Regions from separate parts of the Streptomyces sp. NPDC041200 genome, predicted to be linked through region 2. Evidence: riboswitches for the same ligand, from Rfam matches in the RefSeq annotation. Region 2 holds a riboswitch; each other region holds the start of a gene.

Region 1 (7,496 bases), on a different contig from region 2:
CGCCGCCAGCGCGCGTACCGCACGGCCTCGGCGAGCGCCCGCACCGCGCGCTCGGCGGCCGGGTAGGCCGGGATCCGGCGGGCCTCGGGCGGTGGTGCGGCGTCGGGCTCCGAGGCCGGGTCAGCGGCGCCCGCGAGGGCCTCCGCGAGGCCGGGGATCTCCAGGTGGACCACCGCCACCGGCTTGGCCGCGCCGTGCCCGGGCGCCTCGGCGGCCGCCGTACGGACGGCCGCGGCCAGGTCCGCGGCGCGGGCGTCACCGACCCAGGGGATAGCGGTGACCACGACCGCGTCGCACGCGTCGTCGCCGAGCGCCCCGGTCAGGGCACGGTGGAAGTCCTCGGGGGCGGCGGCCGTGGTCAGATCGCGGGGCGGCAGCGGGCTCAGCCCCTCGGTGAGGCAGGCGTCGTAGGTGAGCAGGCCGAGGGATTCGGAGTTGCCGAGGATGGCGACGCGCGGCCCGTCCGGGAGCGGCTGTGAGGCGAGCAGCACCCCGGCGTCGGCCAGCTGGGTGACGGTGTCCACGCGCAGCACGCCCGCCTGGCGCAGCAGGTCGGAGACGGTGGCGTCGGGGATGCGGGTGGTGGGCACGGCGTGCCCGGTGGGGGCGCTGCCGCTGTGCCGTGCGCCCTTGACGACCACGACGGGCTTGACGGCGGCGGTGCGGCGGGCGAGCCGGGTGAACTTGCGGGGGTTGCCGATGGATTCGAGGTACATGAGGGCGACATCGGTCTGCGGGTCCTCGTACCAGTACTGGAGGAGGTCGTTGCCGGAGACGTCGGCGCGGTTCCCGGTGGACAGGAACGAAGAGAGGCCTGCCAGACCGACCATGCCCGCGAGGCCCGCGAGACCCGCCGTCCCCTCGGCGCCGGTGGGCCGGGTGAGTCCGGCGCCGCGCCGGTGCAGCCCGGAGAGCAGGGCGATGCCGATCGCGCCGGACTGGGTGAACAGCCCGATGCGGCCGGGGACCGGCAGCCGGGGCGAGAGGGAGGCGTTCAGCCGCACGCCCTCGGCGGTGTTGATGATGCCGAAGGCGTTGGGGCCGATGACGCGCATGCCGTAGGTGCGGGCCTGGCGGACCAGGTCGCGCTGGCGGTCGCGGCCCTCGGGGCCGCTCTCGGCGTATCCGGCGGAGAGGACGACGAGCCCCTGGACGCCGTGTTCGCCGCAGTCGGCGACGACGGCGGGCACCTGCGCGGCGGGCACGGCGACGACGGCCAGGTCGACCGGTCCCTCGACCTCGCGCAGGGAGCGGTGGGCCGGTACGCCCTCGGGGTCCAGCCGTGTCCAGTCCTCGGGGAAGGCGTGGTTGACGGCGTGGACCCGCCCGGTGAAGCCGCCGTCGAGGAGGTTGCGCAGCACGGTACGGCCGACTCCGCCGGGGGCCCGGCCGGTTCCGATGACGGCGACGGAGCCGGGGGTGAGCAGCCGCTGCACGGAGCGGGCCTCGGCGCGCTGTTCGCGGGCGCGCATGACGGCCAGGGAGCGGTCGGTGGGTTCGAGGTCGAATTCGAGGCGGACGACACCGTCGTCGAAGCTGCGCTTCTGGGTGTAACCGGCGTCCGTGAACACCTTGATCATCTTGGTGTTGGCGGGCAGCACCTCGGCGGCGAAGCGGCGGATGCCGCGCTCACGGGCGACGGCGCCGATGTGTTCGAGGAGGGCGGAGGCCACGCCGCGGCCATGGTGGGCGTCCTGGACCAGGAAGGCGACCTCGGCCTCGTCGGCGGGAGCGCGACCGGTGTCACCCTCGGAGGGCGGCGGGAGATGGGCGGGCAGGCCGTTCTCGTCGATGCGGTCGTAGCGGACGGTGGCGATGAACTCGTCGCCGACGATGGCCGCGAGGCCGACCCGGTCGACATAGTCGTGGTGGGTGAAGCGGTGGACGTCCCGGTCGGAGAGCCGGGGGTAGGGCGCGAAGAAGCGGTAGTACTTCGACTCGTCCGAGACGCGTTCGTAGAAGCTGACCAGGCGCTGCGCGTCATCGGGGGTGATGGGGCGGATCTGCGCGGTGCCCCCGTCCCTGAGCACCACGTCCGCCTCCCAGTGGGTGGGGTACGCGTGGTGATCCGATGGGCTCGGCATGGGGACAGGGTACGGGCTGAGGACCGGGACGGAAGGGTCCGCATGACGGACACCCTTGCGTGAACGGGGGGTGTCGAGGGAAAGTCCGTATCGGACCTGTTCGGACATGACCGGACCCACTCGGGCCCGACCCGGGCGAGACCGGACACCGTATGATCTGGTCTAGACAACAGCACCCGCAGATCTGAAGGGCAACACCATGGCTGAGCGCCGCGTCAACATCGGCTGGGCCGAGGGCCTGCACGCCCGCCCGGCGTCGATCTTCGTCCGTGCGGCGACCGCCGCCGGCGTCCCCATCACGATCGCCAAGGCGGGCGGCACCCCGGTCAACGCCGCTTCCATGCTCGCCGTGCTCGGCCTGGGCGCTCAGGGCGGCGACGAGGTCGTGCTCACCTCCGAGGCCGACGACGCGGAGGCGGCGCTCGACCGCCTGGCGAAGCTGGTGGCCGAGGGTCTCGAGGAGCTTCCGGAGACCGTCTGATTCCGTCCGAATCGCATTTCGGCGCGGCGGGGCCGCGGTGAACCATTACGGGTCACCGCGGCCCCGTTGTTTTTCCGGAGACGGAATTCCCTTGAGCGCTTTACCGGGCGGCTGTTAATTCCGACCGCTCGCCGTGTTTACGGAGTGTTTCGAAGTCCTCACCTGGGCCGCGTTTCGCAGCCGGAATTCGGACAGCGAACGCTCGGTGTGCGCGGCGGCGAGCGCCCGCGCCCGCTCGGCGTCACCGCGCGCGACCGCGTCCACGATCGCCCCGTGCTCCGCCCAGGCCTCGACGGCGCGCACCGACAGGTCCCCCGCAGAGCCCGGTACGGCCTGCGCGGCCTGCCGGGCCGGATCCACCGCGTACACCCACGCCGTCTTGCGCCGCAGCTGCACCAGCAGACCCGACAGGCTCGGGCTGCCGGACGCCTGGGCGAGCGTCTCGTGGAACCAGTCGCCCAGCGAGCGCAGCTCGCCCAGCCGACCGCGCTGGGCCCGCTCCTGGCCGAGCCGGACCAGACCGCGCAGCACCTTCAGATGCCCCTCGGTGCGGCGCTGGGCGGCCTTGGCGGCACCCAGCGGCTCCAGCAGCGCCCGGATGTCCAGGAGGTCGGCCGCCTCCTTCTCGGACGGCTGCGCGACGCACGCGCCCGCATGCCGCCTGGTCGTGACGAAGCCCTCGGACTCCAGGGTGCGCAGCGCCTCGCGGACGGGCACCCGGGAGACCCCGTAGCGCCGGGCCAGCAGCTCCTCGGCCAGGCGGCTGCCGGGCGGATAGGCACCGGAGATGATGTCGTCACGGATCGCCGCGCACACCGCATGCGCCGAAATCCGGCGACCGCCCTGGAGTGCGGCCGTATCCCCGCTCATTTCCGGTCCCGCATTATCGAACCTCCGCCTCAACCCCGCGAAACGCATCCGCTTGACGCGCGTTCAGCGACTCTATTCGAAGCTGCCGGGATTTCCGATGGGCGAAGGAAATTCAGGGATATTTTTTGGTCACAGCGGCGCATCACGCCGAAGGCCCCGTCCGGAGCGGACGGGGCCTTTCGACAAGAGTGGGCGACGGGTCAGAGGTTGACGCCGTGCGAGCGCAGGTACGACAGCGGGTCCATGTCCGAGCCGTACTCCGCGGTGGTACGGGCCTCGAAGTGCAGGTGCGGGCCGGTGACGTTGCCGGTGGCGCCGGACAGGCCGATCTGCTGGCCGGGGGTGACCTTCTCGCCGACCGAGACGCCGACCGACGAGAGGTGGCCGTACTGGGTGTAGGTGCCGTCGTTCATCTTGATGACGACATTGTTGCCGTAGGCGCCGCCCCAGCCCGCCTCGACGACCTCGCCGGAGCCCACCGACTGCACCTCGGTGCCCGTGGAGGCCTGGAAGTCGATCCCGGTGTGACTGCCGGAGGACCACAGGCCGCTGGACGCCGCGTAACCGGTGGAGACGGAGGAACCGTCGACCGGCGAGACGAACGTGTTGAGGCGCTTGCGCTCGGCCTCACGCGCGGCGCGCTCCTTGGCATCGCGCTCCGCCTTGGCCTTCTTCGCGGCGGCCTCGGCCTTCCGAGCGGCCTCCTGGCGGGCCACGGCCTCGGCCTTCGCCTTGGCGGCGGCGGCCTCGGCGGCGCTCTCCTGGGACTGGGCCTGCGCGTCGATCTGGTCGGAGAGACCGTCGCCCATCACCATCGCCTGGCGGAGACCGGTGTCCTGGGCAGACGCCTCGCCGGTCGCGGCGAGGGCGGGGCCGGCGATCCCGGCTACGACGCCCGAGGCGACCGTGGTGATGCCAGCGATGTTCGCGCCGGTGCGGACGGCGGTCTGGCTGGGACGTCGGTGCTTCCCGGCGGCACGGGTGAACGCCATGGTGTGGCGCACTCCTTTCCTTCCTCTCGCCTACCGGGTTAGCTGACGGGTTCGGAGCAGGAAGGTCTCCTACGGGCCCCTCCCCCGGCCGGGGAAGGCGTCCGATTCACCCCAGGGACGTTTGGGTCCCCGGCTCCCCTGGCACTCGCACCATGGGACTCGGCGATGGCTGTCCGTGCCGCGGGTGCGGCGGTATCCGGCGAACAGCCGCACTGACGCTAGACGGGCCGTGTTTCGATCACCAAACGGTTACGGGTTTTTGTTGTTCTCGCCACAAACCAAACGCCCCGCGAATCGGACATATGGGAGGACCCCGGCGTCTCACTTGACGCCAGGGTCCTTGTGGGGGTGGTGCGTTGAGCGGCCTCAGCCGGCGATGACGGTCACCTCTCCGATGCCGAGCGCCTTCACCGGCTCCTCGATCCGGGAGGCGTCACCCACGAGCACCGTCACCAGCCGGTCGGCCGGGAAGGCGCTCACGACCGCCGCGGTCGCCTCCACCGTCCCCGCGTCGGCGAGCCGTGCGTACAGCTGCGCCTGGAAGTCGTCCGGCAGGTGCTGCTCGACCTGGTCGGCGAGGGTGCCCGCGACGGCGGCGGCCGTCTCGTACTTGAGCGGGGCGACGCCGACGAGGTTCTGCACGGCGACATCGCGCTCGGCGTCCGTCAGCCCCTCCTCCTTCAACGTCCGCAGCACCGTCCACAGGTCCTCCAGAGCCGGGCCGGTGACCTCGGTGGCCACCGAACCGCTGATCGCCAGCAGCGAGGCGCCCGCCGAGCCGCCGCCGGCCGGCGAGGGCGGCGTCGAGCGCAGCACCTGGCCGAAGGCGCGCACCCCGTAGGTGTAGCCCTTCTCCTCGCGCAGCACCCGGTCCAGCCGGGAGGTCAGGGTGCCGCCCAGGCAGTAGGTGCCCAGCACCTGGGCGGGCCAGACGCGGTCGTGGCGGTCGGCGCCGACGCGCCCGAGGAGCAGCTGGGTCTGGACCGCGCCGGGCCGGTCGACGATCACCACACGGCCGGTGTCGTCGGCGATGACCGGCGGGACCGACCGCTGCGGGGCGGGGCCGCCGGTCCAGGCGCCCAGGGTGTCGGCGAGCGCCTGGTCGAGGTCGACCCCGGCCAGGTCACCGACGATGACCGCGGTCGCGGTGGACGGCCGGACATGCGCCTCGTAGAAGGCCCGCACCGCCGCGGCGTCGATGCCCTCGATGGTCTCCTCGGTGCCCTGGCGCGGCCGGGACATCCGCGACTCGGTCGGGAACAGCTCCTTGGCCAGGGCCATCGAGGCGCGGCGGGCCGGGTTGGCCAGCTCGTGCGGGATCTCGTCCAGCCGGTTGCGCACCAGCCGCTCGATCTCGCCGTCGGGGAAGGCGGGGGCGCGCAGGGCGTCGGCGAGCAGACCGAGCGCCTTGGGCAGCCGGGAAACCGGCACCTCCAGGGAGACCCGGACGCCGGGGTGGTCCGCGTGGGCGTCCAGGGTGGCGCCGCAACGCTCCAGCTCGGCGGCGAACTCCTCGGCGGTGTGCTTGTCGGTGCCCTCGGACAGGGCGCGCGACATGATCGTGGCGACGCCCTCCAGACCGGCCGGCTCGGTGTCCAGCGGGGCGTCCAGGTTGATCTCCACCGCGACGACCTGCTGGCCGGGGCGGTGGCAGCGCAGCACGGTCAGCCCGTTGGCCAGCTCACCGCGCTCGGGCGCCGGGAAGGCCCACGGCTTGGGGGCGCCACCCTGCGGCTGCGGGTGGAAGGTCATGGTGGCGGTGACGGCGTCGCTCACTGGGCCGCCTCCCCTTCTGCGTCGGTGTCGGCGGCTTCTGCGGCATCGGCCTGGTCGGCGTCGTCGGCGCCCTGGACGGGCTCGTAGACCAGCACGGCGCGGTTGTCGGGGCGCAGCCGCGCCGCGGCCACGGCCCGCACCTCCTCGGCGGTGATGTCCAGCACCCGGCCCACGGCGGTCAGGGCCAGCTGCGGGTCGCCGAAGAGCACGGCGAACCGGCACAGCTCGTCGGCGCGGCCGCCGACGGTGGCCAGCCGGTCCAGCCACTCGCGCTCGATCTGCGCCTGGGCGCGCTCCATCTCCTGAGGGGTCGGACCCTCCTCGGCGAAGCGGGCCAGCTCCTCGTCGACGGCGGCCTCGATGCCGGGCACCTCGACCCCGCCGGAGGTCTTCACGTCCAGCCAGCCCAGCGACGGCGCGCCCGACAGCCGCAGCAGGCCGAACCCGGCGGCGACGGCCGTACGGTCACGGCGCACTAGGCGGTTGTGCAGCCGGGAGGACTCGCCGCCGCCGAGGACGGTCAGCGCCAGGTCGGCGGCGTCGGCCTCGCGGGTGCCGTCGTGCGGCAGCCGGTAGGCGGCCATCAGGGCGCGGGCCGGGACCTCCTCCTCCACGACCTCGCGCAGCTGCCCGCCGATGACCTCGGGGAGCGTGCCGTCGCGGGGCGGCCGCTTGCCCTCGTGGGAGGGGATGGTGCCGAAGTACTTCTCGATCCAGGCGAGCGTCTGCTCGGGGTCGATGTCACCGACGACGGACAGCACCGCGTTGTTCGGCGCGTAGTACGTGCGGAAGAACTCCCGGGCGTCCTCCAGGGAGGCGGCGTCCAGGTCGGCCATCGAGCCGATCGGGGTGTGGTGGTACGGGTGGCCCTCGGGGTAGGCCATGCCGACGAGCTTCTCGAAGGCCGTGCCGTACGGCACGTTGTCGTACCGCTGGCGGCGCTCGTTCTTGACGACGTCCCGCTGGTTCTCCAGGCTCTCCTCGTCCAGCGCGGTCAGGAGGGACCCCATCCGGTCCGCCTCCAGCCACAGCGCCAGCTCGACCTGGTGGGCGGGCATCGTCTCGAAGTAGTTGGTGCGCTCGAAGCTGGTCGTGCCGTTGAGCGAGCCGCCGGCCCCCTGGACCAGCTCGAAGTGACCGTTCCCCGTCACCTGGGCCGAGCCCTGGAACATCAGGTGCTCGAAGAGGTGGGCGAGGCCGGTACGCCCCTTGACTTCGTGGCGTGAGCCGACGTCGTACCAGAGGCAGAGCGCGGCGACCGGGGTCAGGTGATCCTCGGAGAGCACCACCCGC
Region 2 (7,496 bases):
GTGGAACGACGCCTACGGCAACATGGTCATATTGACCGCTCCTGACGGCACGGAGACCTGGTACTGCCACCTCAGCAGCACCAAGATCCGCTCCGGGACCGTCAAGGCCGGGGACGTCATGGCCTACTCGGGCAGCTCCGGCAACTCCACCGGCCCGCATCTGCACTTCGAGGTGCACCCGGGCGGCGGGGCGGCCGTGGACCCGCAGCCGTGGCTGCAGAGCCACGGCCTCGACCCCAACTGACCGGCCCCCACGGCCCCCACCCCAGGACCAGGACGCTCAGAGCTTTTCGACCGGCGCGTACCGCAGCAGCAGCCGCTTCGGCTTCTCGCCGCCGAAGTCGATCGTCGCCTCCGCGTTGTCCCCGGTGCCCTTCACCGACACCACCGTGCCGAGCCCGAACGAGTCGTGCGTCACCCGGTCCCCGATGGTGAGGGAGACCACCGGGCGGTCCTTCGCCCGCCGCGTCGCGAAACCGGACGCGGAGGACCCGCCCCGCGAACGCGACGACGACAGCCCCGCCCCGCCGCCCGACATGGTCCCGCCGCCCGACATCGCGCCCATCGTCGCCGACGGAGTCGCGGGCCCGGTGCGCCGCCACCGCACGTACTGGTCGGGGATCTCCTCCAGGAAGCGGGACGGCGGGTTGTACGCGGGCTGGCCCCACGCGCTGCGCATCGTCGACCGGGACAGATACAGCCGCTCGCGGGCGCGCGTGATCCCCACGTACGCCAGCCGCCGCTCCTCCTCCAGCTCCTTGGTCTGGCCGAGCGCGCGCATGTGCGGGAAGACCCCGTCCTCCATGCCGCTGAGGAAGACCACCGGGAACTCCAGCCCCTTGGCCGTGTGCAGCGTCATCAGCGTGATGACCCCGGCGCCCTCCTCGTCCTCGTCCGGGATCTGGTCGGAGTCGGCGACGAGCGCGACCTGCTCCAGGAACTCCGCGAGCGTGCCGGGGTTCTCCTCGCCCCGGTCCTGCTCGAACTCCAGGGCCACGGACGCCAGCTCCTGGAGGTTCTCGATGCGGGTCTCGTCCTGCGGGTCGGTGGACGCCTGCAGCTCCGCCAGATAGCCGGTGCGCTCCAGCACGGCCTCCAGGACGGTCGCCGGGCCCGCACCCGACTCCACGATGGTCCGCAGCTCCTCCATGAGCGTGTTGAACCGCTTGACCGCGTTCGCCGAGCGGGCGGCCATGCCGTACGCCTCGTCGACGCGGCGCAGCGCCTGCGGGAAGGTGATCTTCTCGCGCGACGCGAGCGCGTCGATCATCGCTTCGGCACGGTCGCCGATGCCGCGCTTGGGCACGTTCATGATGCGGCGCAGCGGTACGGCGTCCTCGGGGTTGGCCAGCACGCGCAGGTACGCGAGGACGTCGCGGACCTCCTTGCGCTCGTAGAAGCGGACGCCGCCGACGACCTTGTACGGCAGGCCGACCCGGATGAAGATTTCCTCGAAGACACGGGACTGGGCGTTGGTGCGGTAGAAGACCGCGACATCCCCGGCCCGGGCGTCCCCCGCGTCCGTCAGCCGGTCGATCTCGTCGGCGACGAACTGGGCCTCGTCGTGCTCGGTGTCGGCGACGTAGCCGGTGATGGTGGCGCCGGTGCCCGCCTCGGTCCACAGGTTCTTCGGGCGGCGGTTCTCGTTGCGCTCGATGACGGCGTTGGCCGCGCTCAGGATGGTCTGGGTGGAGCGGTAGTTCTGCTCCAGCAGGATCGTCCGCGCGCTGGGATAGTCCTCCTCGAACTGGAGGATGTTACGGATCGTGGCGCCCCGGAACGCGTAGATCGACTGGTCGGCGTCGCCGACGACGCACAGTTCCCCGGCCTCCATCTCGTCCGTGTCCGTGCCGACCAGCTCGCGCACCAGCGTGTACTGAGCGTGGTTGGTGTCCTGGTACTCGTCGACCATGACGTGCCGGAAGCGCCGGCGGTAGTGCTCGGAGACGTCGGGGAACGCCTGGAGCAGGTTGACCGTGGTCATGATGATGTCGTCGAAGTCGAGGGCGTTGGCCTCGCGCAGCCGCGACTGGTACATCGCGTACGCCTCGGCGAGCGTCTTCTCGAAACCGTCCGCCGCCTGACCGGCGAAGGTCTCCTCGTCGATCAGCTCGTTCTTCAGGTTGGAGATCTTGGCGCTGAACGACTTCGGCGGGAACTTCTTCGGGTCGAGGTCGAGATCCCGGCACACCAGCGCCATCAGCCGCTTCGAGTCGGCGGCGTCGTAGATCGAGAACGATGAGGTGAAGCCCAGCTTCTTCGACTCGCGGCGCAGGATGCGCACGCACGCGCTGTGGAACGTCATCACCCACATGGCGTTCGCGCGCGGGCCGACCAGCTCCTCGACCCGCTCCTTCATCTCGCCCGCGGCCTTGTTGGTGAAGGTGATGGCGAGGATCTGGCCGGGGTGCACATGGCGGGTGCCGAGCAGATACGCGATGCGGTGGGTGAGCACCCGGGTCTTGCCGGACCCGGCCCCCGCGACGATCAGCAGCGGCGAGCCGGTGTGCTCCACGGCGGCCCGCTGCTGCTCGTTCAGCCCCTCCAGCAGCGCCGCCGGGTCGATGGCGGGGCGGGGCGCGCCGTCCCGGTAGTACGCCTCTCTGGGGCCGCTCGGCACCGGAGCGTCGAAAGCGCCCGTGAAGAGGTGGTGCGGCACCTCTTCGCCGCCGGAATCACCGGGGTCACCGGAACCACCGGCCGGGCCCGGGTGTGCGGAATCCTCGGGCGGCGGGGGCTCCTCGTCCGGAGGCCCGAGGTTCGCCAGGAAGCTGTCGTCAAAGAGGCTGCTCATCGCTCACCGAGTCTAGGGCGCCACACTGACAGCCTACGCATGGACCGCGTAGGGATGTCACGAAACGGTTTCGGGCATATCGGCCAACAGCCTTCACAGGAGCCCCACGAGTTGGCTACGGTCCTCCCTCAGGCAGCCCGTACACCCGTCGGCGAACCGCGTCGGCCCGGGCGGCCTCCGCCGAGTCCGGCCACGCCCAAAGCGCCCGGAGCCGGGGACCCAACAACGCAACACCGGGGTGAATCGGCCCGAGCGGCGGTACGACGCGTACGACACGTCGTCCCTCCACAGAGGCCGTAGGGCAACCTTCCGTACCGCCCGAACCCGACAGCTAACCCGGTAGGCGGTCCACGGAAGGAGCGCCTCCCTTGGCGTCGCACCGCAAGCCGCGGACCCGAATACCCACCTACGCCTCGTCCACCGGGCGCCGCACGGCCGTCGGATTCACCACCGCCGCCCTCGCCTCCGTCACCCTCCTCTCCCAGACCGCGAACGCCGCCCCCGGTGACCCGAAGCCCGGCGCCACGCAGTCGATCGAGGCGGTCAAGGAGAAGGTGGACTCGCTCTACCACCAGGCGGAATCCGCCACCCAGCACTACAACGCCGCCAAGGAGCGCTCCGAGCAGCAGCGCACCAAGGTCAACCGGCTGCTGGACGATGTCGCCGAGAACACGGAGAAGCTCAACGAGGCCCGCCGCACGCTCGGCACCTACGCCGCGGCCCAGTACCGCAACGGCGGCATGACCTCGAGCGCCGCGAGCCTGCTGTTCTCCAACGACCCGCAGGACCTCTTCGACCAGTCCCATCTGATGAGCCGGATGGCCGGTTCACAGAAGCGGGCCGTCGACGACTTCCAGACGCAGGCGGCGAAGGCCGCCAAGCAGCGCAGCGAGGCCGCCCGGAGTCTGGCGTCGCTGACCGAGACCCAGGAAGAGCTGAAGACCAAGAAGAAGTCCGTTCAGGACAAGCTCGCGCAGGCCCGGCGGCTGCTGGCCAGCCTGACCGCCAAGGAGAAGGCGCGGCTGGCGGCGATCGAGAAGAAGAAGGCCGAGGAGGCGCGGCGCAAGGCCGCCGAGCTGGCCGAAAAGCAGCGGGAGGCGGCGGCCGAGGAGAAGCAGCAGGAGCAGGAACAGCAATCGAGCGGCGGTTCCTCTTCCGATTCCTCCTCCGGTTCCGGTTCCAGCACCGGCTCGTCCACCCCCACGAACGGCACCAAGGCCGCCAAGGCGATCGACTTCGCCGAGTCCCAGCTGGGCAAGCCGTACGTCTGGGGCGCCACCGGCCCCAACTCCTACGACTGCTCAGGGCTCACCCAGGCCGCCTGGAAGGCCGCCGGTGTCTCGCTGCCGCGCACCACGTGGGACCAGGTGAAGGCCGGTACGCGCGTCTCGACCTCCGAACTCAAGCCCGGTGATCTCGTCTTCTTCTACGACGACATCAGCCACGTCGGGCTCTACATCGGCGACGGCATGATGATCCACGCCCCGAAGCCGGGGGACGTGGTGAAGAAGGCGCCGATCACCGAGATGCCGATCTACGGGAGCGTGCGGCCCGCGTAAGCCCTCTGCCGCCGCGAGCGGTGTGGCCGCCCGCGCATCGGGCAGCCACACCGCCCCAGGTCACGTGCCCGGCTTGCGCCCGTACACGTACACGTCGTCGCCGTTCCGCAACAGGCTCCAGTACTTCTGCGCGTCACCGGAGCGCATGTTGACGCAGCCGTGGGAGCCGGGCGGCGACCACACGCTTCCCGCGATGGAGTGGAAGGCCTGGCCTCCGTCGAAGAACTGGCTGTACGGCATGGCCACGTCGTAAATCGTCGACCAGTGGTCCTTGTTCCGCCAGTAGATCTTCTTCAGTCCGGTGCGGGTCTCGTACTTGTCCCGTCCGGTGCGCACCGGCACGGGGCCGAACACCAGCCGTGAGCCGTCCTGCACCCAGCTGAGCTGGCGGGTGAGGTCGACGCAGGCGATGCGGCCCTTGTTGGTGGGGCACTTGCGCGCCGCGTTGGGGTTACGCCCCGCCGCGTTCTGCGCGTTGATCAGCTTCATGACGCCCCAGGTGACGGGGCCCGCGTAGCCGATGGTCGGGCTGATGCCGTGGTTGACCTGGAACCTCTGCGTCGCGCGGCAGTCCCCCGAGGACTGCCGACCGTCGACGGGACGACCGAGGAACTTCTCCACCTGCTTCTGATACGGACCGGTGCCCGCCGTGCACGACGTCGCCGCCTGCGCCGGTGCCGCACCGAGTGCGACGGTCAGCGGCACCACCATGCCCGCCATGCCCAACGCGACCGCCGTGCGGCGGCGCCATGCCGCGAATCTTCCCTCTGCCCCCATTGCGCGCTCCCTCCGGGCTTGCCCTTGACGGGTAAGACAGTCGAAGGGTGCGTCGGGTTGCGCTTACAGGTGCGATTTCCCCCATTCCGCCCCTTCGCACCCCCTGGTCGGGGGTCCGGCGGCATGAGACAAACTGATGGACTGTCAGGTCCAGAGGTCCGGACGATCAGGCAGACGATCAGGCAGAGGATCAGGTCCAGAGCACGGCGATGAAGATGTTCACCGTCGTCAGCGCGCCGACCGCGCCGAACACCGCGGGCTCCACCTTCTCCTCGTCCCGCTTCACGTACACCAGGCCGAGGATCACGACCAGCAGCGCCAGCTTGATGCCGATCTTGACCGTGTTCACGGTCTGATCGTCCGCCTGGTTCAGCCCGACCAGGGCGGCTCCCGTGACCAGCATGGTCAGGGCGCCGTGCAGCATCCCCGGCGTCATCCGCGCGCCGCCCCCGCGTATCGCCGTGAGCTGGGAGAGAAAGCCGCCCAGCAGCGCGGCGATGCCGACGATGTGCAGGCCGACGAACACATTGATGACTACGTCCATGGCACCGGAGACTAGCGCCGCACATATCACCGCCAGTCACCCGGGTGCGCCCCGATCGGCACATCGGTCACAGCCGCCCCGATCCTGCCCTCGTCACGCCGCCCCCGCGATCAGCAGGTGCTACCGGGGGGACGAATCCGTCCAGCTCCGTTCATCCCAGCGCGCCGCGCCACCGACCGGCCTAGCTTCCCCTCCAGGAAGCCCCCTCTCCCCGTACGAAAGGTGAGTCGCCGCAGTGGCGCCGCAGCCCCCCACGAAGCCGAAGCAGCGGCACCGCCCGTCGCTCACCGGCACCACCCTCCGGACCAGCACCTTCCGGACCGCCGCGACCCTCGCCCTCGCGGGCGCCGCCTCCGCGACCGCCCTCCCGGGCGTCGGGCACGCCGAGCCCCGCCTGACGTCCGCCCAGGCGAAGGCGAAGGTCGACGCGTACCAGCGGGAGGCGGAGGAGGCCACCGAGAAGTACGACGGCGCCCGAGCCGCGGCCGACAAGGCGCAGCGGTCGCTCCACCGGTTACGCGACGAGGCGGGCCGCCGCACCGCCCGCCTCAACACCGCGCGCAACGCCCTCGGCGCCTTCGCCACCGCCCAGTACCGCTCCGGCACCGTCGCCCCCGCCCTTCAGCTGGCCCTCTCCTCCTCCCCCGGCCAGTACCTCCAGCGCGCCTCGCTCGCCGACCGCGCGGGCGACCGCCAGGCAGCGACGATCGCGAACATCACCCGCGAGGAGCGGTCGCTGCGCCGGATCCGGGACGAGGCGACCGGCCGCCTCCGTACGCTGCGCGCCGCGCAGGCGGCCGCGGCCCGCCACAAGCACACGGTCCAGGAGAAGCTGGCCGCGGCCGACGCGCTGCTGTCCAAGCTGACCCGCCAGCAGCGCGACCGCCTCCACGCCGCCCAGGGCGACGCCGCCTCGACGCCCCGGCACAGCGCCCCCGCCCGGACGGGCGGCCGGGCGGCCCGCGCCATCTCCTTCGCGTACGGGGCGATCGGCAAGCCGTACGTCTGGGGCGCGACCGGTCCGTACGGCTACGACTGCTCGGGGCTGACCCAGGCCGCCTGGCGCGCCGCCGGGGTGTCCCTGCCGCGTACCACCTACACCCAGATCAACACGGGCCGCCGCATCTCGCGCGGCGAACTCGCCCCCGGTGACCTGGTCTTCTTCTACTCCGGCGTCAGCCATGTCGGCCTCTACATCGGCAATGGCCAGATGATCCACGCGCCGCGCCCCGGCGCTCCGGTCCGGGTGGCCCCGATCGACCAGATGCCCTTCGCGGGCGCGGCCCGCCCTGCCTGAAAGCGCCTAGGGGCGAAGGAACGGCAGCAGGTGATCGAGCAGAGCCTCCGGGCTCTCCTCCGGCACATAGTGCCCGCAGTCCGGAAGGACGACGCTGTCGAGGTGTTCGGTCACCGGGTCGAGCAGGGCGCCGAGGCGTTCGCCCTGGCTGCGGGCTCCGGCGACGCCGAGGACGGGCATACGGAGCGGATTCCGCTTGCGCCGCTCGTTCTGGGCGATGTTGTCGTCCGTGGCCCGGTAGAACTCGAAGCTGGCGCGCAGCGCTTCGGGGTCGCGGGCGAGCGTTTCGACGTAGAAGTCGACGGCTGATTCCGGCAGCGGCCGGGCGGCCTTGGTGCGGAACTGGTCGCCGTAGTAGATGTGCTCGCGGCCGCGCACGAGCTGTTCGTTGATGCCGCGCTTCCGGTTGAAGGCGAAGTGCCACAGCAGGTCGTTCTGCGCCTCGGGGCCGAAGACGGGGATGTTGGGCGCGAGGCCCGGGATCATGGCGTCGAGCAGGGCGAGGCGTTCGACCGCGTCGCCGTG
Region 3 (7,496 bases), on a different contig from region 2:
CATGAAGCGGCAGGAGATCCTGAGCCGACCGAAGGCGCCGCACCTGTGGGCGATCCTCGATGAGTCGGTGATCCGGCGGGTGGTCGGCTCGCGCGAGGTGATGCGGGAGCAGCTGGACCATCTGCTCCGGGCCAACGAGTCGACCGACATCACGCTCCAGGTGCTGCCCTTCGCGAAGGGCGCGCACTCGGCGGCCATGGGGAGCTTTGTGGTCCTGGGCGGCGTGGAGCCCTCCCTGGACGTCGTGTACGTGGACATCCACGTCGGCTCGCTCTTCATGGAGAAGGACGAGGAACTGGAGCGCTACCGGCTCGCGTTCGACTACCTTCGCGCTCAGGCGCTGGACATGTCCGCGTCCTCCGCCCTCATCGAACGCGTCCGCGAGGAGATCTGATGCGCGAGCCCTGCATATCCGAGAGAGACGCCGGTTGGTTCAAGTCCTCCTACAGCGGTGCCGGTAACACTGAATGTGTAGAGGCGTCCTTCGGGCCGGGCAGGGCCGCCGTGCGGGACTCGAAGGAGCCGGGGCGGGGCGTGCTCGGGTTCTCGGCAGGGGCCTGGGGCGACTTCGTCACGGCCGTGCGGGGCGGGCAACTGGGCTGAGCCCTCGCTCGCCGGGCGCCGTTTCCATCCAGACGTCGCTCTGCCCCGTCAGGGGGCGGGGCGGGACAGGGAGTCGACCGGATGACACCTCTCGTGTGGCACAAGAGCAGCTACAGCAATGGGAGCGGGGGCAACTGCGTGGAGACGGCGAAGCTGCCGGACCACGAGACCGCCGTGCGGGACTCGAAGGAGCCGGGGCGGGGCGTGCTCGGGTTCTCGGCGGGGGCCTGGGGCGACTTCGTCACGGCCGTGCGGGGTGGAGAGTTGAGCTGAACGGCCGCGCGCCCGGCCGGGCCGGAGGGCCCGCCGGGCGCGCGTGGCGTGAGGTGCGGGGGCTTACGGGTGGTACTTCTCCTCGACCGACTCGGCAGCGCCGGACTTGCGGTCCATGGTGACGCGGACGGTCACGCTGTTGGTCTTCGCGGCCTTCTCCAGCTCCTCCACGGTGCACTTCTTGGTGCCGTAGCCGTCGTCGCCGATGCTCGGGCTGCCACTGTCGTCGACGCAGATCGCGGCCGCGCCGAGGATCTGCGTGGCGTTGGCGACCAGGAACGCCTGCTCCGTGCCGCCGTCCTCGGGCTTGACGGTCAGCTTGCCGGGCGCGAGGTACGCCAGCGTGCCCTCGATCGTCTTGTGGTTGCCCGCGTTGGCGACGCCGCCCCCTTCGGAGGGGGCCTTGCTGCCGGTGCCACCGGTGGACTTGCCGCCGTCCTGGCCCTGCGCGCCGGAGTTGTCCGAGGAGGAGCCGCCACCCGTGGACCCGGTCGAGCCCGAGGCGTCCTGCGAGGCGGACGCGGTCGAAGAGCTTGAGGAGCTCGCCGCGCCGTCTTCGGGCCCGCAGGCCGTGGCCCCCAGGCCCAGCGCCGCGGCGGCGACGACGGTGATGGCGATGCGGCGGCCGGCGCGGCCGCGGAAGCGGTTGGTGGCGGTCTTCATGGTGCTTCTCCCGTTGCTCTGTTCTCTCGTCTCGTTTCCGGACGAAGATCAGCTTCGACGACCGCGCTGGTGTTCTACTAACAAATAGCTAATGAAGTGCAGCGATGCACCGCAGCGCACTTGCGCCCCTGCATAGGGTCGGGGGCAACGAGACCCTTGGAGTGGGAGGCAGCGGGATGGCTGGAGTACCGGCGGGCGTCGTGGCCGCGGGTGGGTTGATCGGGGGGTACGGGGTCGCCCGGTGGACCAGGAAGCGGCCGCTCGGTGGGGTCGCGCTGGCGGCGGCCGGGGCCGTGGCCGCCAAGGGGTGGCGGGAGAAGGCGGGGAACGGGACGGCTGCCGCGCTCAGCGGTTTGTACGTGGCCGCGTTCGCCGGGTCGCATCCGTTGGCGAGGAAGGTCGGGGCGTGGCCGTCCGTCTTCGGGGTCGCCGGTGCGGTTGCCGCCGCTTCGTGGGTGCTGGCCGATCGGCGCGGGGCGTACGGGTGTCCGGATACGCGCTGACGGGCGGCGGCGCGGAGATGCACTACCCGTCCACGATCACGGCGTACTCAGTGGGCATCTGCTTCGACTGATCCGTCGGCCCGTGACTGCCTTCGGCACCGCAGCACGGCGGGCGCGTCACTGCGCCATTGGAGGTGACCGACGGACAGTCCTTGGGCTGTGTGGGTCAATTCCGGCGCCTTCATCCGCATTTTTTATGATTTTCTCTCTTAAATCTGAGGTGACAGTCGACATCCGACTGCGCTTCATATGGAGGAATCATGCAGATCGCGAAGAAGGCGGCCTTCCTGGCCGCGACCGCCGGCAGCCTGGTGCTCCTCGGGACCGGCACCGCGGCCGCCCACGGTGGCACGGACCACGACGTTCCGCCTCCCCCCGCCAACGTCCAGACCTGCAGCGTCCAGACCGGCGACATCAGCTTCACCAACGGTGACGTCACCACCGGGAACGTCGGGGACGACTCCCCGGTCGCCAACAACACCATCATCATCAGTGTCAGCTGCTTCAACACCACCGATGGCGCCTGAGGTGGCTTAAGGAGTAAAAGAGCTGGGAGTCTCCGGGCGACGATCATGAACTGAGCGAGTGGGAGAAACGCGCCGTGCATGTCGCCCCGGGACTCCCAGCGCACCCGACCCGTCAGGCTGCCCATGCTTGGTGGGTGTTGGCGGATCGGCGCCGGGGGGGTAGAGGCCCGGGCGGCCGGGACGGCGGATTGTCGTCCCGGTGCCGCGCGGGTCGGGGTCAGTCCGAGGCGGACGTCAGCAGGTCCAGTTCCGGCTGGGTGAGCTGGAGGTCCGCCGAGGCCAGCAGGGCCGGGAGTTGGGCCGGGACGCGGGCGCTGGCTATGGGGGCGACCACGGTCGGCTGGGCAGCGAGCCAGGCCAGGGCGACGGTGGCGTGGTCGGCGTTGTGGTTGGCGGCCACGTCGTCGAGGGCGGCGAGGACCTTCTGGCCGCGCTCGGTCTCCAGGTGCTGGGCGGCGCCCGTGGAGCGGGCGCTGTCGACCGTGGTGCCGGGGCGGTACTTGCCGGTGAGGAAGCCGGACGCCAGCGCGTAGTACGGGAGCGTCGCCAGGCCGTGGCGGGAGGCGACGTCGGCCAGCTCGCCCTCGAAGGTGTCGCGCGAGACCAGGTTGTAGTGGGGCTGGAGGGCGACGTAGCGGGCCAGGTTCTCCCGGGCTGAGAAGTCGAGGGAGGCCTCGAGGCGCTCGGCGGAGATGTTGGAGGCGGCGATCTCGCGGATCTTGCCCGCCTTCACCAGCTCGTCGAGGGTGGAGATGATCTCCTCCACCTCCACCGACGTGTCGTCGTAGTGGGTGTAGTAGAGGTCGACGTAGTCGGTGCCCAGGCGCTGGAGGGACTCGTCCAGGCCGGACTTGATGGCGGAGGAGGAGAGTCCGCGGGGCTCCGGGACGCCGGCGCCGACCTTGGTGGCGAGGACGATGTCGTCGCGGTTGCCGCGGGAGGCGAACCACTTGCCGAGGACCGTCTCGGACTCGCCGCCCTGGTTGCCGGGCGCCCAGGCGGAGTAGACGTCGGCGGTGTCGATGAAGTTGCCGCCCGCCGCCGCGTACGCGTCGAGCACCTCGAAGGACTCGGCCTCGTCGGCCGTCCAGCCGAAGACATTTCCGCCCAGGGAGAGCGGGAAGACGGACAGGCTGCCGATGTTCTTGCGGGTCGTCTCAGTCATACATACATACAGCGTCTCCGACGGGCCCGTGTATTCCGGTGGCGGCGGGGCGGCGGTAAGACGGACCGGCGGCCCTGGCGTCAAGGGGGGAGAGAGCGCCAGAGCCGCCGGAACGAGGGGCCGTCGCGGCGGCGACGGCCGGATCAGGGAGTCACGGGTTCAGCCCGTGGTCGCGCAGCCAGGTCAGCGGGGCGATCGGGGAGCCGCCGCCCGGCCGTACCTCCAGGTGGAGGTGGGGGCCCGTGACGTTGCCGGTGGCGCCGACGCGGCCGATGGTCTCGCCCGAGGACACCTTGCCCGAGGTGACGACCATGGACGACAGGTGGCAGTACCAGATCTCGGTGCCGTCATCGAGCTTGAGCACGATGCGGTAGCCGTACGAACCGGCCCAGCCCGCCTGGGTGATGGTGCCGCCGCTCACCGCCTTGACCGGGGTGCCGGTCGGGGCGGCGAAGTCCTGGCCGGTGTGGTCGGCGGACCAGATGTCGCCGGCCTGGCCGAAGCCCGCGGTCAGGGTGTACGAGGCGACGGGGAGGGTGAACCCGGCGGAGGTGGAAGTGGAGGACTTGGCGGGGGCGTCGGCGGCCTTGGCCGCGGCGGCCTTCTTCTCGGCCTCTTCCTTCGCCTCGGCGGCCTCGGCGGCCTTCTTCTTGGCGGCGGCCTCGGCCTTCTTCTGCTCCGCCAGGTCGCGGGCCTTGGCCGCGGCCTTCGCGGCGTCGTCGGCGGCGGCCTTCGCGGCGGCGCGCGCCGCGGCCTCGCGCCGGTCGTCGTCCGCCGCGGTCTGCTGGCTCTCGGCCTGCTGGAGGATACGGGTGCGCAGCGCCTCGCCCGAGTCGGTACCGCTCGTGGCGAGGGTGGCCGCGGCGGGCTGGGCGGAGTCCTGGTCGTCGGCCATCAGGGAGCCGATGCCGGGCAGGTCCTTGGCGGCGGGCAGCTGGGCCTTGACCTCGTCGGCGACGTGGGCGAGGTCCGGCATGGAGATCGGTGGGTTCGGCCGGTCCTTGGCGCTCGCCATGCCGCCCGCGCCGACCGCCGCGATGACGCCGACGCCGAGCACGGCACTGCTGCGGGCCATGGTGCCGCCGCGCGGCTTGACGACGCGGTGCCTGCCGCGCAGCGGAGCGATGGACTCCTCGGTGGGGTTCCACTCGTCCCAGACGGCTTCCTTGCCTGCGGACGGCTCATCTGGTTCGGCACCGAGGCCGACTGCGGGGCGGGCGCCGGCTCCGGCGTCGAAGCCGACTCCGTACGCGGTCGCGGTGCCGATGCCGGTACCGGACGAGCGGTACGGAGCTTCGTCCAGTACGGACCTGTTGGACGCCACCGGGGCGCACTCCTTTCCTTCCCTCTCGCCTACCGGGTTAGCTGACGGGTTCGGAGCAGGAAGGTCTCCTACGGGTCAGGTTCGACCCGATTCACCCCAAGGTGGTGGTTCCCCGGTTCCCTGGTGCCGCGACTGTTGCTGCCGTGGTGCGTGGTGGTGCGTGGTGCTCAAGGTGGTGCTGTCGCTGCACGTAACGGGATTCGGCGACGGCGCACGGTGCCGCCTCTGCGACGGCTGTGCCGACCGCGCTGCGTTATCGAACGTTAATAGAGAGCGCGACATGATTCCAAGCTCTTCTGAAGAATTCGCGCAGCTTTGGCATGAACTTAGTAACCAAGGAAGGACAGATGGGGGCGTTTCACCCCACTTGAAAAGGGATGGCAAAAACCTCCGGCGGGCTGATCGTGTGTCAATCGTTATGCGCGCGCGTCACGGTTGGCTACGGTCCGTGTCCGGAGCGGGGGGTGTCGTTCCGTTCGGCGCCGTTCCGTTCGGCGCCGTTCCGTTCGGCGCCGTTCCGTTCAGGCCGGGCGGGCGCCGCACCGCGAGCAGTGCCATGTCGTCCGAGGTCTCCCCGCCCGAGTGCAGCGCGACATCCTCCACCAGCGCGTCGAGCATGCCGCCCGGTCCGGTGAAGCGGCGGCCGCGCAGCCGCTCCTCGGGGACGTAGAAGGTGCCGTGCCGGTCGCGGGCCTCGGTCACCCCGTCCGTGAACAGCAGCAGCGTGGCGTCCTCCGGAAACCGCAGCTCCGTCACCCGGTCGGGCCACGCGCCCAGTTCGCCCATCCCCAGCGGCAGCGCGGGCGTCTCCGGCTGCAGTGGGCGCACCTCACCGTCGCCGGGCAGCAGCAGCGGCGCGGGGTGGCCGCGGTTGATGAGGCGGAGGGTGGAGTCGCCGCGCGGGATCTCGCCGAGGACGGCGGTGGTGAACCCCTCGAACGCCTCCAGCTCGGCCCGCCGGGCGCCCTCGCGCCGCAACGCCCGCTCCAGCCGTCCCGCCAGCCCCTCCAGCGTGGCCTCCTGCTCGGCCGCCTCCCGGAACGCGCCGATGAGGACCGCGACGACCTCCACCGCCTGCAGCCCCTTGCCGCGGACGTCCCCGACGATCAGCCGTACCCCGTGCGGGGTGTCCTGGACCGCGTACAGGTCGCCGCCGATCGCGGCGTACCGCTCGGCCGCCACATAGCGCGCCGCGACGTCCAGCCCGGCGATACGGGCGGGCGGTACGGGCAGCACGGCCCGCTGCGCCGCCTCCGCGATGCCGCGCGCCGAGGCCAGCCGCCGGTCGCCGCGGCGGACGACGCGGTTGATCACGAGCGCGAGCAGGGCGACGGTGGCCACGGTGGCGATCTCGGTCGCGGCCTGGGTCGGGTCCCGTACGCCGTGCAGCTCCGCCAGCAGGCAGACGGCGGTGAGGGCGAGGACCGTCGTGACGATGGTCTGCCGCAGCGGGAAGAGGGAGGCGGCGACCAGCGGGGCCGCGGCGAAGAAGGGGGACGCGGTGTACGGGGCCGGGGCGGCGAGGTCGAAGGCGACGCCGCCGAGCAGGAGGAGGGCGGGGGTCCACGGGGCCAGCTGGCGCCCCGGCGAGGCCCGGACGGCCTCCTCGGCCGTGATGAGACCGGGGGCCGTGCCCGAGGAATCGGGGGCGGCGGGCGTACGGGCGCCCGGACGAGCCCTGCTCCCTCGCACCCGCGCCACCGGCCTGTCTCGCTTTCCCTGGTTCGTGGCCCCGTCCATCAGACTTCCGGGTGCCGGGCCGCCGTGCGAGTCGATGGCGGCCATGTGGGTGCGTCAGAAGTGCTTCGCGGACGGGGCGTGGTTGTGCGGGGGTTGACGGCCCCCGGGTGCCCTGCGGCCCCGGATGGCGTGCATCCGGGGCCGCAGGGTGAGCCGTGGCGTTCGCCGGGGCTCGGTCAGCCGCGGCCGTGGCCGCCACCTTGGTGTTCGTCGCTTCAGGGGGTGCCGAGGGCGATGTTGGAGCACTTGCTGCCGATGTTGATGTCACCCGTCGGGGCGAGCGCGGCGGCGCCGGTGATCGGACCGGTGGCGGTGTCGCAGTCGTTGCTCTGGACGGCCGCAGTGCCGTTGGTGAAGTTGATGCAGTCGGAGGCGATGTTGAGATCGCCCGCCGGAGCGGCCACGGCGCCCTGGATGATGGCGCTGGTCGCGGTGTCGCACGCGTTGGTCTGGATCGTCCCGAAGGGGTCGAAGCCCCCGCCACCGTAACCGTGGGCGGACGCTCCAGCCGCACTCCCCAGGACCAGGGCGCCTGCCGCCACGGTCAGGACAGCAACCTTCTTGCCGATGTTCACGAGATTTCCTCCAGAAGAGCTGAATCCGCGGAAAACCACACATTGCGATTCAACGAAAGGACATCCGCGACACCGGGGAGGCGCGCACGCACTTCACCCGATGGGCCCACTGTCGGACTATTC
Region 4 (7,496 bases), on a different contig from region 2:
GAACACCGTCACCAATAGCGGCCCTGAGGCGGCCCAGAAGGCGGCCACCAGGCACCTTTTTCATGTGAAGAGTTTCACGAACTCTTTTGGCGAGGGTCCGCGGAAGGCCCCGGAAGGGCCCTCCACAGCCGCTCAGACGATAACGTCCCCGCTCAGGCGATGCTCCACGCGATGCCGTCGAGGATGTCGTGTTCGCTCACGACGACCTCCTCGGCACCGGTCCGATCCATGATCGCCAGCAGCACCAGAGCGCCCGCGGTGATCACGTCGACCCGGCCCGGATGCATCGCTCCGATCGCCGCCCGCTCCGCGTGGGTCGCGGTCAGCAGCTTGGCCGTGATCTCGCCGACCTGCCCCGCGTGGACCCGGGCGTGGTGGATCGCGGCCGGGTCGTACTCCGCGAGGCCCAGCGCGATGGCGGCGACGGTGGTGACCGTACCGGCCAGCCCGACCAGGGTGTGGCCGCCCGCGCCGGGGCGGCAGCCGCCGGTGAGCGGCACCGTCTCCTCGGCGAGGTCCAGCGCCCGCTCGATATCGGCCCTGATGGCCGAGATCTGATCCTCCGTCGGCACCTCGGCGACCTGGCCGTCCGTGACGAGATGCCGCTCCGTCAGCCGGACACAGCCGATGTCGACGCTGCGGGCCGCCCGCACCCCGTCGTCGCCGCTGACGAACTCGGTCGAGCCGCCGCCGAGGTCCACCACCAGGAACGGGCCGCTCAGGTGCTCATGGCCGGTCAGCTCCTTGGTCGCGCCGGTGAAGGAGAACTCAGCCTCCTGGTCCCCGGTGATCACCTCGGGCTCGACGCCGAGGATGTCCACGACGCCGCGGACGAACTCCGCGCGGTTCTCGGCGTCCCGCGAGGCCGAGGTGGCCACGAAGCGGACGCGCTCGGCGCCCAGCGTGCGTATGACCTCCGCGTACTCCCGGCACGCGGCGAAGGTGCGCTCCAGCGCCTCGGGGGCCAGCCGACCGGTGCGGTCCACGCCCTGGCCCAGCCGGACGATCTTCATCCGGCGGTCCAGCTCGGTCAGCTCGCCCGTGGCCGGGTCGGCGTCGGCGACCAGCAGCCGGATCGAGTTGGTGCCGCAGTCCACGGCCGCGACGCGGGTCATACGGCCTCCTCCTCACTCTTCTGAGCGCAGGGCGCGACGCACGGTCCCTTGCGCCACCACTCGGGCAGCAGCGCGATCGCCTCGTCGCCGAGCGGGTTGACCCCGGGCCCGGCCGCGAGGGAGTGGCCGACCAGGACGTGCAGGCACTTCACCCGGTCCGGCATGCCGCCCGCGCTCGGGAAGCCCTCCAGCACCTCGATGGCGTCGCGGCGCGCGATGTAGTCCTCATGGGCGGCGCGGTAGGCGGCGGCCAGTTCCGGGTCGCTGCCCAGCCGGGCCGTCATCTCCTTCATCACGCCCTCCGCCTCCAGCGTGCCGATCGCGGACGCGGCGCGCGGGCAGGTCAGGTAGTACGTGGTGGGGAACGGCGTGCCGTCCTCGAGGCGCGGCGCGGTCTCGACGACATCGGGGTTGCCGCAGGGGCAGCGGTGCGCGACGGCGCGCAGACCCCGCGGGAGGCGGTTCAGCTGCTCCTTGACGGCGGCGATGTCCGCGTCGGTGGGCGCGGTGGGCTCCGTCTGCGGAGGGGGCGTGTCCATGAGGGGAAAGTTCTCTTCGATCGGTGTCGGACCGGGTGCGGCCGTTTACGGCGTCGGCGCGGCGCGTCAGCGGTCCGCGGCGGCGGCCGCCTTCGGCGTGTCCGCCGTGTCCACGGCGTCCCAGAGGTTGGTGTACCAGGGGCGGTCGGCCGCGCCCCGGTCGGTGGAGCGCTCGGCCCTGGCGCCGGGGTCCACCATGCTGAAGCCGGTCTCGCCCGGCATCAGGTAGTGCAGATGCGCGCGGGCCTGCCGCTCGATGTACGCGGGGTCGCGCAGCCGGGCCTTCTGCTCGCTCAGCTTGGCCACCTCGGCACGCTCGCGCTGGGCCTGGCGCCGCTGGTCGGCGATGTCCGAGCGCTGGGAGATGTACTGCCGCATCGGGTAGGCCAGCGCGACCACCATGGAGCAGACGACCAGGGCGAGGAGGGCGGCCCGGCCGGTGAGCCGGCTGCGGCGGCGCTTGATCCGGGCACGGTAGACCCGGGCGGCGGCGTGTTCGCCGAGCGCCTTGAGTCTGGTCGCGGTGGAGAACCGATCCGCCGGCACGTCGCCTCCCCGGAGATGACTTCGCTTGAGCAGTGCCCGCTTCAGCGGGCGCCGTCCCCGGCCACGGTACGGGACCGCGGCCGGGGACAGGCGTCAGACGTGCCCGCTGGAGAGCGGGGTCAGCCCTTGAAGCGCGGGAAGGCGGAGCGGCCCGCGTACACCGCGGCGTCGTCCAGGATCTCCTCGATGCGCAGCAGCTGGTTGTACTTGGCCACCCGCTCGGAGCGGGCCGGGGCGCCGGTCTTGATCTGGCCGCAGTTGGTGGCGACGGCCAGGTCGGCGATGGTGACGTCCTCGGTCTCACCGGAGCGGTGCGACATCATGCACTTGAAGCCGCTGCGCTGGGCCAGCTCGACGGCGTCGAGGGTCTCGGTCAGCGAGCCGATCTGGTTGACCTTGACCAGCAGGGCGTTCGCGGTGTCGCTCTCGATGCCGCGGGCCAGCCGCTCGGGGTTGGTGACGAACAGGTCGTCACCGACCAGCTGGACCTTGTCACCGAGCTGCTCGGTGATCGTCTTCCAGCCGTCCCAGTCCTCCTCGTTCAGCGGGTCCTCGATGGAGACCAGCGGGTACGCGTCGACCAGCTCGGCGTAGTACGCGGTCATCTCGGACGCGGTGCGGGCCTTGCCCTCGAACTGGTAGACGCCGTCCTTGTGGAACTCGGAGGCGGCGACGTCGAGCGCGAGCGCGATGTCCTGGCCGGGCTGGTAGCCGGCCTTCTTGATGGCCTCGACGATCAGGTCCAGGGCGTCCCGGTTGGAGTCGAGGTTCGGCGCGAAGCCGCCCTCGTCGCCGAGGCCGGTGGACAGGCCTCGCTCCTTCAGCACGCCCTTGAGGGTGTGGTAGACCTCGGCGCCCCAGCGCAGGGCCTCGGAGAAGGACTCCGCGCCGACCGGCGCGATCATGAACTCCTGGATGTCCACATTGGAGTCGGCGTGCGAACCGCCGTTGAGGATGTTCATCATCGGGACCGGCAGCAGATGCGCGTTCGGACCGCCGAGGTAACGGAAGAGGGGCAGGTCGGACGCCTCGGAGGCGGCGTGTGCCACGGCAAGGGAGACGCCCAGGATGGCGTTGGCGCCGAGCGAGGACTTGTCCGGGGTGGCGTCCAGGTCGAACATCGCCTGGTCGATCAGGCGCTGCTCGGTGGCGTCATACCCGACCAGCTCGGGGCCGATCTGCTCGATGACGGCGAGGACGGCCTTCTCCACGCCCTTGCCGCCATAGCGGTTCTTGTCGCCGTCACGGAGTTCGAGGGCCTCGAAGGCGCCGGTGGAGGCGCCGGACGGGACGGCGGCACGGCCGGTGCTGCCGTCGTCGAGGCCGACCTCGACCTCGACCGTGGGGTTGCCTCGCGAGTCGAGGATCTCGCGAGCTACGACGACGTCGATGGACGGCACGAGGATCTCCTTCGTATGGGTCTTCGGTAGCAGCATGAGCCTAACCGCACCGAAGCCCCGGCGGGGTGCACCGTGGGGGCGGCGCACCCGGCCGGGGCTCGTTGACTACGGTGTGGCTGCTCAGCTCAGGTGCAGCTGCTGGCCGGGGAAGATCAGGTCGGCCTTCTGGACGACGTTCTTGTTCAGCTCGAAGAGCTTCTTCCAGCCGCCCTTGACGTCCTCCGTCTTGGCGATCTTGCCAAGGGTGTCACCGGCCTTGACCTTGTACTCGCCGTCGCCCTTCTTGATCGGGCCGCGGGCCTGGTCGCGCGCGGCGTGCTCGGGCGCGCTGCGCGGCGCGGCCTTCGGCTTGGCGGACGGGGCCGGCTGCGCGGAGTCGGACTGGCTCTGCTGCGGCGCGGACGGAGCCGGGGCGGCCGGGGCGCCGCCGGAGGTCAGGCCCTTGCCACAGACCGGCCAGGCGCCCTTGCCCTGGCTCGCGAGGACCTTCTCGGCTACCTGGATCTGCTGGGCCTTACCGGCCTTGTCTGCGGTGGGAGCGAAGGCGGTACCGCCGTAGGCGGCCCAGGTGGAGGAGGAGAACTGCAGGCCGCCGTAGTAACCGTTGCCGGTGTTGATCGACCAGTTGCCGCCGGACTCGCACTGCGCGACCTGGTCCCACTGGGAGCTGGTGGCGGCAGAGGCGGACGTCGCACCGATGAGCGGGGTGGCCACGGCGGCTCCGGCGAGGCCGACGAGCGCGGTGATGCGAGTGGCCTTGGACGGACGACGGTGCTTGCCCTGAGCATTGGACATGTTCGTTCGTTTCCTCACCGACGCCTACGAGGTGAGCTGTCGGGTTCGGGCGTGAGTTGCCCGGCTGGGTGCGGGGACCGCACCCTGCTTCACCCCTAGCCGTTCGGCCGATTCCGCTGGCCTCCCGGCACTTACCTTGGGTCCCCCGCTCCTGCCTTCGGCGCTGGCGCGTCGGTACCGGACGACCGCCGGCAGGACTCGGCGTGACGGTCGACGGTGCTCGTTGTGGCGAGCGGAAAGACGTTAAACACACGTCCGGGAAACGTTCAAACACCCTTATCGCAGCGAAGAGGGCGGTTATCGATCTCACCCGACCCACATCGGCGCAGGTGGGGCCGGGTGCGGAGAGACCGGACAGGACGGACGGGCCGGAAAATGTGACGAGAGGTATGTCTCACCGGAGCCAGATCGGGCAAATCACCCCGAACTACCGGCCCTTGATGGTGAGGTCAAGTCGCTGACCAGGGAGAATGAGATCCGGGTCGGTTCCGATGAGGTTCTCGTTGGACGCGTAGAGCCGACGCCAGTCGGCGCCCAACTCCTGCTTTTCGGCGATTGCTGAAAGGTTGTCACCCGGACGCACTGTGTAGCCGCCATCCGAGGGGTTTTCGGCGCGGTCGGTACCGCCACGCGAGGCATGGCCGCTCGGCCGCTCATCCCGGTCCCGGTCGCCCCGGTGCTTCCCCGAGGAGCCCCCGGAGCCGCTCTCGGTGGCGGAGGGGGTCGGCGAGGGGTCGGAGGTGCTGGACGAGGGGGACGGGGAGGGCGCGTCGTCGTCCGGCCCGTCGGGCGAGGCGGAGGCGGAGCCTTCGGACTGCTCCGGCCGCTCCGGCCCGCCGGACGCGTCCGGCGAGCCGGGGGTGTGCGACGCGCGGGGCGTGTCCGTCGCGCCGGGCGCCTTGCCGGACGAGTCGCCGCCCCGCCCGTCCGAGTCGCCCGAGCCCTCCGAGTCGCCGCGCTGGGCGTCCTGCCGGGGCGGAGGTGCCGTACTGCCCGGGTTCACGTCCGGGGCGTCGTCGCCGTCGCTCAGCCCGGCGTTCAGCGCGCAGCTGGGCCACGCGTCGGGGCCGCGGTCGCCGAGGATCGACTCGGCGACGGATATCTGCTGGGAGCGGCTGGCGAGGTCGGGGCGCGGGGCGTAGCTCGTGCCTCCGTACTTCTTCCACATGTCGAGGGTCAGCTGAAGACCGCCGTAGAAGCCGTTGCCCTCGTTGGCGCTCCACATCCCGGCGCTCTCGCACTCGGCGACCTGGTCCCACGTGGAGGCGGGGGCGGCCTGGGCGCCGGTCGCTCCGAAGAGCGGGATGGCGATGCTCGCACCGGTCACCCCCGCCGCGATGACGATGGCCGGAGCCTGGCGGGGGCGGCGGTGACGTCCGTTCCCGGAAAGCATGCGAATCGCCTCTCGTGTGGGGGCTCGTTTGTCGGTTGAACATAGCGACGCCACACGATCATCACAAGCCGGTGTATCCCAGGTCACGCCACGGTCACGCGGCTGACCGGATGTCACTTTTCCCAGGTCACCGGGAGGGTGCGCAGCCCGCGCATGATGAGTCCGCCGCGCCAGCGCAGTTCGTCCGGCTCCGCGCCGAGCCGGAGGCCGGGGATGCGGCGGAGCAGGGTGGCGAGGGCGGTCTGCGCCTCCAGGCGGGCCAGCGGGGCGCCCAGGCAGTAGTGGATGCCGTGGCCGTAGCCGAGGTGCTGGTTGTCGGTGCGGGCGAGGTCGAGGGTGTCCGGGCCGGGGAAGCGCTCGGGGTCGCGGTCGGCGGCGGCGAGCACCACCAGGACCGGTTCCCCCTCGCCGATGTGCTGCCCGCCGATGGTGACCGGCTCGGTGGCGAACCGCCAGGTGGCCATCTCCACCGGGCCGTCGTAGCGCAGCAGTTCCTCGACCCCGGTGGCGAGCAGCCCCTCGTCCCCTTCTTCTGCTTCTTCCAGGTGTTGCTGGAGCCGGGCGCGCTGGTCGGGGTTGCGCAGCAGCGCGTAGAGGCCGTTGCCGATGAGATTGACGGTCGTCTCGAACCCGGCGAACAAGAGGATGAAGGCCATCGCCGCGGCCTCGTTCTCGGTGAGGTGGTCGCCGTGGTCGCTGGCCCGGATCAGATCGGAGATGAGGTCGTCGCCGAGCGCGGCACGCTTCCGGTGGATCAACTCGGCCAGATACGCGCGGATCCGCTTCACCGCGCGGGCCACACCGCCGCGCGGGCCGCCGCCGTGCCGGATCATCGTCGCGGCCCAGTCCCGGAAGTCGTCCTGGTCCTCGCGCGGGACGCCGAGCAGATCGCAGATCGCGTAGATGGGGAGAGGAAAGGCGAACTCGTGGATGAGGTCCGCCTCTCCCCGGTCCGCGAAGGCGTCGATGAGGCCGTCGGTCAGCTCGCGCACCCGAGGGGCGAACGCGGCGACGCGGCGCGGGGTGAACGCCTTGGAGACCAGCCGCCGCAGCCGGGTGTGGTCCGGAGGATCGATATTGAGCAGATGTGTCATCAGATCCGCGCGCTGCTCGCCCGGGATGCCCACTTTGCCCCGGGCGTGAGCGGACTCACTGTGCCGCTGGGGGTTCTTCGACAGCCGGGCGTCGGCCAGGGTCTGCCGGGCGTCGGCGTACCGGGTCACCAGCCAGGCCTCGACCCCGCTGGGGAGCGTGGTCCGATGCACGGGGGCGTGCTCGCGTAGCCAGGCGTACGCGGGGTAGGGATCGGTGGCGAACTCCCAGGTGAAGAGGGTGGGAGCGGGGGTAGGACAAGGCTGATCGGGCACGCCCCGACGATACCGGCCGCCGCTCATGGATTCCGATACGCCGCTTATCGGAAGTAAATCCATAACGCGCAAGTAAAGCCAATTAATGTCGATGCAATTCGACGACCATCTCCACACACCCTCCACGATGCGCTCACAGCGCGCGGCGATTGCCCGAAATCTGATGGCTGTGACCCTCGCCCTGAGTGACCTGCGGCGCACTCCGCCCAGGCCTCCGGCGCATGCGCTGACGTCGCCCAATGAGGCAAAATGCAGGGGTGGCTGAAACAGCGTCAGGTGGTTGAATGAGACTCCGGCACATGCACGGGGCCACCTGCCCCTGGTGATACGATCACCGCGCT

What was found. A riboswitch is a leader RNA that binds a small molecule or an ion and turns the genes downstream of it on or off. The one in region 2 is predicted to bind cyclic di-AMP.
Region 1: another riboswitch for cyclic di-AMP. It lies ahead of ACZ6CL_RS26255 (M23 family metallopeptidase); the one in region 2 lies ahead of ACZ6CL_RS08945 (C40 family peptidase).
Region 3: another riboswitch for cyclic di-AMP. It lies ahead of ACZ6CL_RS30415 (M23 family metallopeptidase); the one in region 2 lies ahead of ACZ6CL_RS08945 (C40 family peptidase).
Region 4: another riboswitch for cyclic di-AMP. It lies ahead of ACZ6CL_RS32295 (transglycosylase family protein); the one in region 2 lies ahead of ACZ6CL_RS08945 (C40 family peptidase).

What each region holds. Positions count from the first base shown of each region.
Region 1 is NZ_JBVIZF010000013.1:95,696-103,191, reverse strand. Features, by position in the region: gene ACZ6CL_RS26270 (bifunctional acetate--CoA ligase family protein/GNAT family N-acetyltransferase) at 1-2,084, opposite strand, end outside; gene ACZ6CL_RS26265 (HPr family phosphocarrier protein) at 2,284-2,565, shown strand; gene ACZ6CL_RS26260 (GntR family transcriptional regulator) at 2,680-3,435, opposite strand; gene ACZ6CL_RS26255 (M23 family metallopeptidase) at 3,636-4,427, opposite strand; cyclic di-AMP (ydaO/yuaA leader) riboswitch at 4,440-4,602, opposite strand; gene ACZ6CL_RS26250 (M16 family metallopeptidase) at 4,794-6,179, opposite strand; gene ACZ6CL_RS26245 (M16 family metallopeptidase) at 6,200-7,496, opposite strand, start outside.
Region 2 is NZ_JBVIZF010000002.1:817,688-825,183, reverse strand. Features, by position in the region: gene ACZ6CL_RS08955 (M23 family metallopeptidase) at 1-244, shown strand, start outside; gene pcrA (DNA helicase PcrA) at 281-2,794, opposite strand; cyclic di-AMP (ydaO/yuaA leader) riboswitch at 2,978-3,155, shown strand; gene ACZ6CL_RS08945 (C40 family peptidase) at 3,163-4,353, shown strand; gene ACZ6CL_RS08940 (L,D-transpeptidase) at 4,414-5,130, opposite strand; gene ACZ6CL_RS08935 (hypothetical protein) at 5,321-5,674, opposite strand; gene ACZ6CL_RS08930 (C40 family peptidase) at 5,910-6,971, shown strand; gene ACZ6CL_RS08925 (alpha/beta fold hydrolase) at 6,978-7,496, opposite strand, start outside.
Region 3 is NZ_JBVIZF010000019.1:6,185-13,680, forward strand. Features, by position in the region: gene ACZ6CL_RS30380 (helix-turn-helix domain-containing protein) at 1-394, shown strand, start outside; gene ACZ6CL_RS30385 (DUF397 domain-containing protein) at 394-603, shown strand; gene ACZ6CL_RS30390 (DUF397 domain-containing protein) at 685-876, shown strand; gene ACZ6CL_RS30395 (hypothetical protein) at 940-1,539, opposite strand; gene ACZ6CL_RS30400 (hypothetical protein) at 1,716-2,042, shown strand; gene ACZ6CL_RS30405 (hypothetical protein) at 2,303-2,569, shown strand; gene ACZ6CL_RS30410 (aldo/keto reductase) at 2,787-3,734, opposite strand; gene ACZ6CL_RS30415 (M23 family metallopeptidase) at 3,886-5,058, opposite strand; cyclic di-AMP (ydaO/yuaA leader) riboswitch at 5,070-5,199, opposite strand; gene ACZ6CL_RS30420 (PP2C family protein-serine/threonine phosphatase) at 5,488-6,750, opposite strand; gene ACZ6CL_RS30425 (hypothetical protein) at 7,014-7,373, opposite strand.
Region 4 is NZ_JBVIZF010000022.1:76,432-83,927, forward strand. Features, by position in the region: gene ACZ6CL_RS32275 (Ppx/GppA phosphatase family protein) at 153-1,115, opposite strand; gene ACZ6CL_RS32280 (DUF501 domain-containing protein) at 1,112-1,654, opposite strand; gene ACZ6CL_RS32285 (FtsB family cell division protein) at 1,721-2,200, opposite strand; gene eno (phosphopyruvate hydratase) at 2,320-3,606, opposite strand; gene ACZ6CL_RS32295 (transglycosylase family protein) at 3,721-4,395, opposite strand; cyclic di-AMP (ydaO/yuaA leader) riboswitch at 4,402-4,568, opposite strand; gene ACZ6CL_RS32300 (transglycosylase family protein) at 4,823-5,788, opposite strand; gene ACZ6CL_RS32305 (cytochrome P450 family protein) at 5,902-7,182, opposite strand.